Paraburkholderia fungorum: one gene and its partner. The protein of the gene in region 1 interacts with the protein of each later gene in a pairwise test. Links are inferred from orthologs where the notes say so. Each region holds a gene or a part of one and is shown in the gene's direction. Other genes may lie near its edges.

What was found.
Region 2: the proteins of leuS (region 1) and ligA interact in binary tests that used the Escherichia coli proteins (3 or more experiments, as listed by UniProt). The link is inferred for Paraburkholderia fungorum from one-to-one orthologs.

What each region holds. Positions count from the first base shown.
Region 1 is NZ_FNKP01000001.1:3,368,273-3,372,605, reverse strand. Bases 949-4,065 are described here. They hold leuS (leucine--tRNA ligase), read left to right. Parts: upstream 949-1,269; coding sequence 1,270-3,861; downstream 3,862-4,065. Other genes in these bases: lptE (LPS-assembly lipoprotein LptE), read left to right, coding at 3,953-4,065. Also shown: BLS41_RS14940 (MotA/TolQ/ExbB proton channel family protein), read left to right, coding at 1-337; BLS41_RS14935 (ExbD/TolR family protein), read left to right, coding at 473-925; more of lptE, read left to right, coding at 4,066-4,333.
Region 2 is NZ_FNKP01000001.1:2,393,313-2,397,116, reverse strand. Bases 1-2,982 are described here. They hold ligA (NAD-dependent DNA ligase LigA), read left to right. Parts: upstream 1-449; coding sequence 450-2,516; downstream 2,517-2,982. Other genes in these bases: def (peptide deformylase), read left to right, coding at 2,513-2,982; BLS41_RS10505 (cell division protein ZipA C-terminal FtsZ-binding domain-containing protein), read left to right, coding at 1-249. In the rest of the region: more of def, read left to right, coding at 2,983-3,046; BLS41_RS10485 (pseudouridine synthase), read right to left, coding at 3,175-3,804. UniProt on the Escherichia coli protein: DNA ligase that catalyzes the formation of phosphodiester linkages between 5'-phosphoryl and 3'-hydroxyl groups in double-stranded DNA using NAD as a coenzyme and as the energy source for the reaction.

The sequences.
Region 1 (4,333 bases):
GGTGCTGCTGGCGTCGGTGGGCAGCACGGCACCGTTTGTCGGCTTGCTCGGGACGGTGTGGGGCATTTATCACGCGCTCGGCAGCATCGCCGCGAGCGGGCAGGCGCAGATCGAGAACGTCGCCGGGCCGGTTGGCGAAGCGCTGATCATGACCGCCTTCGGCCTCGTGGTCGCGATTCCGGCGGTGCTTGCCTATAACGTGCTCGGGCGTCTCGTGCGGCAGTTGTCGGAGGAACTCGACGGCTTTGCGCACGATCTGCATGCGTATGTGTGCGCGCCGGCCGAGCAGGCTCAGCCGATGGTGCGGGCGCAGCAGGCGTCGACGCATCAGGCTTGATTGGCTGTTTCGATTGCCCGTGAGCGGTGCAACGAACTACGAGTCATGGGAAAGTTCTCGCAAGAGACACCCACTCGCGAGTACGACGCCTCAAGACCCATCCAGAGCTAGCTCACTCTCGTAAAAGGAGGCGACATGGCATTCGGCGGACTCGAAAAAAAGCAGGCGGCCGCGCCCATGGCCGAGATCAACATGACGCCGCTCATCGACGTGATGCTGGTGCTGCTGGTGATTTTTATCATTACCGCGCCTTTGTTCTCACACGCGATCCGGCTCGATCTGCCCAAGGTCGCGGCGGCTCCTGCACGTCAGACGCCGCAAACCATTTCTCTTTCCATCGACGCTGCGGGCAAGCTGTACTGGAACGGCAGCGTCATCACGTCCGAGCAGATGCGCACGCGTTTCGCGGACGCCGGCAAGCAGGCCGAACAGCCGGAGATTCAATTGCGTGCGGAACGTTCGACCCGCTATGAGGTGATCGCCCAGGTGATGGGCGCAGCGCAGCAGGCTGGGCTGGAGCGGCTTGGCTTCGTCACGGATCCGCCACCGCCAGCCGGTGCGGCAGGCTCGCCGGCTACCGCGCACTGAATGCGCCGGCAGGCGCTGCGAGCGGTTTGCCCGCGGTGTCTGCCGACACGGCCCAGTCGTCGCGCTGATTGTGTCGAAGCGTGTCGCCCTCGGTTGAAGGTGTAGTACGACACTGCGTCACTCTGCTGCGGTTGCCTTTGCCCCGCCCGGGCCCATCCGAATCCGCCCGAACCCGCCGCACTGGCGTAAACCGCGCGAAGACCGCCTGCCACACCACGCGGCGTACCCGTCCGCGGACGGTATAATCAGCCCTTTCCCCGTCGAAGGGGAATCGAAGCCATTTCATCCAGCAGAGCACCAAAGCGGCCGGTGCGAAAGCACCGACCCAGCGATCCCATCACACCATGCACGAAAAATACGTTCCCTCCGACGTCGAATCCGCCGCGCAAGGGCAATGGCGCGCGATTGACGCGTACAAGTCGACGGAAACCGGCGACAAACCCAAGTTCTACTGCGTCTCGATGCTGCCGTACCCGTCGGGCAAGCTGCACATGGGCCACGTGCGCAACTACACGATCAACGACGTGATGTACCGCTATCTGCGGATGAACGGCTACAACGTGCTGATGCCGATGGGTTGGGACGCGTTCGGCATGCCGGCGGAAAACGCGGCAATGGCCAACAACGTGCCGCCCGCCAAGTGGACCTACGACAACATCGCTTACATGAAGAAGCAGATGCAGTCGATGGGCCTCGCGATCGACTGGTCGCGCGAAGTCGCCACCTGCAGCCCCGATTACTACAAGTGGAATCAGTGGCTGTTCCTGAAGATGCTCGAAAAAGGCATCGCGTACAAGAAAACCGGCACCGTCAACTGGGACCCGGTCGACCAGACCGTGCTCGCCAACGAGCAGGTGATCGACGGCCGCGGCTGGCGTTCGGGCGCGCTCGTCGAAAAGCGCGAAATCCCGATGTACTACATGCGTATCACGCAGTACGCGGACGAACTGCTGAACGACCTCGATGGCCTCGGCTGGCCCGAGCGCGTCAAGATCATGCAGCAGAACTGGATCGGCAAGAGCTTCGGTGTGAACTTCGGCTTCCCGTACGAAATCGACGGCGAACAGAAGCTGCTGCGCGTGTTCACCACGCGTGCCGACACGATCATGGGCGTGACCTTCTGCGCGATCGCCGCCGAGCATCCGCTCGCCACGCGCCTCGCGCAAGGCAAGCCGGAACTGCAGGCGTTCATCGAAGAATGCAAGCGCGGCGGCGTGGCTGAAGCCGATGTCGCGACGATGGAAAAGAAGGGCATGGGCACGGGTTTCTACGTCACGCATCCGCTGACGCAGGAACAGGTCGAAGTGTGGATCGGCAACTACGTGCTGATGAGCTACGGCGAAGGCGCGGTGATGGGCGTGCCCGCGCACGACGAACGCGACTTCGCGTTCGTGAAGAAATACAACCTGCCGATCAAGCAGGTGGTGGCGGTCGAAGGCAAGGAATTCTCGACCGAAGCTTGGCAAGAGTGGTACGGCGAGAAAACCGGCACGCTGATCAACAGCGGCAAATACGACGGTCTCGCGTACGAAGCAGCGGTCGACCAGATCGCAGCGGACCTGAAGGAACTCGGTCTCGGCGACAAGCAGATCACGTGGCGTCTGCGTGACTGGGGCGTGTCGCGTCAGCGTTACTGGGGCACGCCGATTCCGATCATCCACTGCCCGACGTGCGGCGACGTGCCGGTGCCGGAAAAAGATCTGCCGGTGGTGCTGCCGGAAGACCTCGTGCCGGACGGCACGGGCAATCCGCTCGCCAAGTCCGAAGCGTTCGTGAACTGCGCGTGCCCGACCTGCGGCGGCGCGGCCAAACGCGAAACCGACACGATGGACACCTTCGTCGATTCGTCCTGGTACTTCTACCGCTATGCGGCGCCGGACGCGAAGACCATGGTCGACGAGCGCACCGATTACTGGGCGCCGATGGATCAGTACATCGGCGGCATCGAACACGCGATTCTTCACCTGCTGTACTCGCGCTTCTGGGCGAAGGTGATGCGCGACCTCGGCCTGATCAAGTTCGGCGAGCCGGCCAAGAATCTGCTCACGCAGGGCATGGTGCTCAACGAAACGTATTACCGCGAAAGCGATGCGGGCAAGAAGACCTGGTACAACCCGGCCGATGTCACCGTGTCGTTCGACGACAAGGGCCGTCCGGTCGGCGCTGTCCTGAATTCGGATGGTCAGCCGGTGGTGCTCGGCGGCGTCGAAAAGATGTCGAAGTCGAAGAACAACGGTGTCGATCCGCAATTGCTGATCGACCAGCACGGCGCGGATACCGCACGTCTGTTCGTGATGTTCGCCGCACCGCCCGAGCAGCAGCTGGAGTGGTCGGGTTCGGGCGTGGACGGTGCGAGCCGCTTCCTGCGTCGCGTGTGGAGCTTTGGTCAGGGCAACGAGGCAGCACTGCGCGCGGGCGGCAAGTTCGACGCCGCGCAACTCGGCGAAGTCGACAAGACGCTGCGCCGAGAAATCTACAGCGTGCTGAAGCAGGCCGATTTCGACTACCAGCGTTTGCAGTACAACACGGTGGTGTCGGCGGCGATGAAGATGCTCAATGCGCTCGACAGCGCGAAGGGTGCGAACCCGGGCGTGATGCGCGAAACCTACAGCGTGATGCTGCGCGTGCTGTACCCGGTGGTGCCGCACCTGACCTTCCAGCTCTGGCAGGAACTCGGTTACGCCGACGAATTTGGCTCGCTGCTCGACGCCGCCTGGCCGAAGGTGGACGAAAAGGCGCTGGAACAGGCCGAAATCGAACTCGTGCTGCAGGTGAACGGCAAGGTGCGCGGCGCGATCACCGTGGCGAAAGACGCCACGCGTGAAGCGATCGAACAGCTCGCGGCCGCTCACGACATGGTCGCGAAGTTCAGCGAAGGCCGCGCCCCGAAGAAGATCATCGTGGTGCCGGGCCGTCTCGTGAACGTGGTCGTTTGACAGCCCACAAAAACATGTCGGCAGACAGGACGCCGCCGCGCGCGGCGGCGCTTGTCCATGCCGCGAAACTCACTGCGAACCGGGAGCCAATGTGACTCGCAGATCGTTTTTGACGCTGGCTTGCAGCGTACTGATGTTGTCCGCTTGCGGCTTCCAGTTGCGCGGCCAGCAGGATTACGCCTTTAAACGTTTGTTCGTGTCCGGCGGTTCCCCGGCGGCCTCCGCGCGACTCACGCGCATGGTGCAGGGCGGCAGCGACACGGTCGTCGTGACGTCGCCGGCCAACGCCGACGCGATCCTGAATTTGACCCAGGCTCGCGGCATCGCCACGCTGACGCTGAGTTCGCTGGGCGTGGTCCAGGAATATCAGTTGAATCTGACGATGACGTACACGCTGACCGGCAAGGACGGCACCGTGCTGATTCCGACGAGCGTGATCGCGTTGAACCGCGCGATGACCTACAGCGACCAG
Region 2 (3,804 bases), 970 kb from region 1 along the record:
CAGATGATCACGCTGGTGCTTGACGTGCCGGTTGCCGACGAAGACATCCTGCCGTTCCGGCTGATGTGCGATTACGCGAAGTCGCTGGCGGAGCGGATCGGCGGAAGGGTGGTCGACGATGGCCGCCGGCCGTTGCCGGAAACTGCGTTGCTCGCCATCGAAAAGCAATTGATGACGCTGTATGCAAAGCTCGAGCAGGCGGGCATTCCGGCGGGTTCGCCGGCCACGCGGCGCCTGTTCAGCCAGTAAATTCCGGTATTTACCAGACGCTTTCGACGGCCGCACGATGTGCGGCCGTTGTCGTTTTCGACGCCGCATTCGCCTTCAGCAGAAAGGCAATCATAGACGCGTTGAATCCTGCCCGAAACCTGGCCATTCGGCCGATGTAAAGGGGCACGCTTCCTGCGATAATCCAGTGTCTGAATTTCATTGAAGAAACGTCCTCCAGCATGGCCCGAACTCCCGTCTCTCCTCCTGCAGCCAATGCCCCCGCCGAGCGGGCCGTGTGGCTGCGCGCGGAACTCGAACGCGCGAACTACGCGTACTACGTGCTCGACCAGCCCGACCTGCCGGACGCGGAATACGACAGGCTGTTCAAGGAACTGGAAAGCATCGAGACGGAGCATCCGGATCTGATCGTGCCGGATTCGCCCACGCAGCGCGTCGGCGGCGAGGCCGCTAGTGGATTCGAGCAGGTGGTGCACGATCAGCCCATGCTGTCGTTGAACAACGGTTTCGCCGACGAAGACATCGCGGCGTTCGACAAACGCGTCGGAGACGCGCTCGGCAAGAACACGAGCGAGCCGCCAGTGCCGGTCGATTACGCGGCCGAGTTGAAGTTCGACGGCCTCGCGATTTCGCTGCGCTACGTCGACGGCGTGTTCGTCCAGGCGTCCACGCGCGGTGACGGCACGACCGGCGAAAACGTCACCGAAAACGTCCGTACGATCCGCTCCATTCCGCTGAAGCTCAAGGGCAAGCGCGTGCCGCACGTACTCGACGTGCGCGGCGAAGTGCTGATGTTCAAGCGCGATTTCGAGCGTTTGAACGAACGCCAGCGCGCGGCGGAGCAGAAAGAATTTGCCAATCCGCGTAACGCTGCGGCGGGCAGTTTGCGGCAACTCGATTCGAAGATTACCGCGCAACGGCCGCTGTCGTTTTTCGCTTACGGAATCGGCGTGCTCGACGGCATCGAGATGCCGGCCACGCATAGCGACCTGCTCGACTGGTACAAGGAACTCGGCTTGCCGGTGAACGGCGAACGCGCGGTGGTGCAGGGGGCCGACGGCCTGCTCGGCTTCTTCCACACGGTTGGCGAGAAGCGCGACAAGTTGCCGTACGACATCGACGGCGTGGTTTATAAGGTCAACCGCCGCGACGAACAGGACGCGCTCGGCTTCGTGTCGCGAGCGCCGCGCTTTGCGCTGGCGCACAAATTCCCCGCGCAGGAAGCGCTGACCAAACTCGTCGCGATCGACGTGCAGGTGGGCCGCACCGGCGCGATTACGCCGGTGGCTCGGCTGGAGCCGGTGTTCGTCGGCGGCGCGACAGTGACGAATGCCACGCTGCATAACGAAGACGAAGTGCGCCGTAAAGACATTCGCATCGGCGATACGGTGATCGTGCGGCGCGCCGGCGACGTGATTCCCGAAGTGGTCAGCGCGCTGCTCGACCGCCGCCCAGAAGACGCCCGCGAATTCGTGATGCCCACCCAGTGCCCGGTGTGCGGTTCGAACATCGAGCGTCTGCCCGACGAGGCGATTGCCCGGTGCACAGGCGGGCTGTTCTGCCCGGCGCAGCGCAAGCAGGCGCTGTGGCATTTCGCGCAGCGTCGCGCGCTGGATATCGACGGGCTGGGCGAGAAGATCATCGATCAACTGGTCGAGCAGAACCTCGTGCGCACGCCTGCCGATCTGTTCAATCTCGGCTTCGCGACGCTTGCCGAACTCGACCGTTTCGCTGAGAAATCTGCGCAAAACCTGCTCGATTCGCTGGAAAAAGCCAAACACACGACGATGGCCCGCTTTATCTACGCGCTCGGTATTCGCCATGTCGGCGAATCGACCGCGAAAGATCTCGCGAAGCACTTCGGTTCGCTGACTCCGATCATGGACGCGTCGGTCGAAGCCTTGCTGGAAGTCAACGACGTGGGCCCGGTGGTCGCTGAATCGCTCCATCAGTTTTTCGCCGAAGAACACAACCGCACGGTGATCGAGCAACTGCGCGCGCCGGGCAAGGTCACATGGCAGGAAGGGCCGCCCGCGCCGAAGGCGCCGCAAGGCGTGCTGGCCGGCAAGACGGTGGTATTGACCGGCACTTTGCCGAGCCTCGCACGCGAGGAGGCGAAGGAAATGCTCGAAGCGGCTGGCGCGAAGGTGGCCGGCTCGGTGTCGAAGAAAACGGATTACGTGGTCGCGGGGGCCGAAGCGGGCAGCAAGTTGGCCAAGGCAGAGGAACTCGGCATCCCCGTACTCGACGAAGATGGTATGCGCAAGCTCCTGGAGGGGCAGTTATGATCCGCGAAATTCTTAAGATGGGCGACCCGCGTTTGCTGCAGATTGCCGATCCGGTCGATCACTTCGACACGCCTGAATTGCATGAACTCATCAAGGACATGTTCGAGACCATGCACGACGCGAACGGCGCGGGTCTCGCCGCACCGCAGATCGGCGTGAATCTGCAGGTGGTGATCTTCGGTTTTGGGCAGAACCAGCGTTATCCGGACGCACCTCCCGTACCGGAAACGGTGCTGATCAACCCGACCATCACGCCGGTCTCGCTCGATATGGAAGAGGGCTGGGAGGGCTGTCTGTCGGTGCCTGGTCTGCGAGGGGCGGTGAGCCGTTTTTCGATGATCAAATATCACGGCTTTGATCAATACGGCAAACCGATTGACCGGGTTGCCGAGGGCTTTCATGCGCGGGTCGTGCAGCATGAATGCGATCACCTGATCGGCAAGCTCTATCCGATGCGGATCAACGATTTTGCGAAGTTCGGTTTTACCGAAGTGCTGTTCCCGGATATGGATCCGAATAGCGACGATTGAGGCGGCGCTTTTCTGCCGATTAAAAAAACCCACGCCAAGGCGTGGGTTTTTTGTTGGTCTCATCGTCAGGCGGGGCGGAGCGGCTTAAGTCGTCCTCCCGCTGCCTGGTTCGTACGCGGCGCGCCCGATCAGAACGACTCGTCAGCCGACAGATAGCGCCATTGGCCTGGCGGCAATGCGCCCAGCATCACCTGACCCATCCGCACGCGCTTCAGGCCGATCACTTCGAGGCCGACCAGTTCGCACATCCGGCGAATCTGGCGCTTCTTGCCTTCGCGCAGCACGAAACGAAGCTGCTCGCCGTTCTGCCAGTTGACTTGCGCCGGCTTCAGCGGCTGGTCATCGAGCGACAGGCCGTGGCACAGCAACTCGAGACTTTCCGCCGGGAAATGACTTTCAACGTCGACCGTGTGCTCGCCATAAGCCACGCGCACCAGATACTCCTTGTCGATCTCCGAATGGCCGCCGATCAACTGCTTGGCGACACGCCCGTCCTGCGTCAAAACCAGCAGGCCAGTCGAGTCGATGTCCAGACGGCCGGCCGGCGCGAGTTGACGCAGATGGGCGACGGAGAAACGAATCTCGGAATGGTCGCCTTCCCAGCGATTCTCCGGCGTAACCAGCGTGATCGCCGGCTGATAGCCATCTTCCGCCTGGCCGGATACGAGTCCGACCGGCTTGTGAATCAGCACCGTCACCTGGCTCGCCTGCGCGGCTTCGGCGGCGGGATCGATCTCGATGCGCTGGTCCGGGCGAAC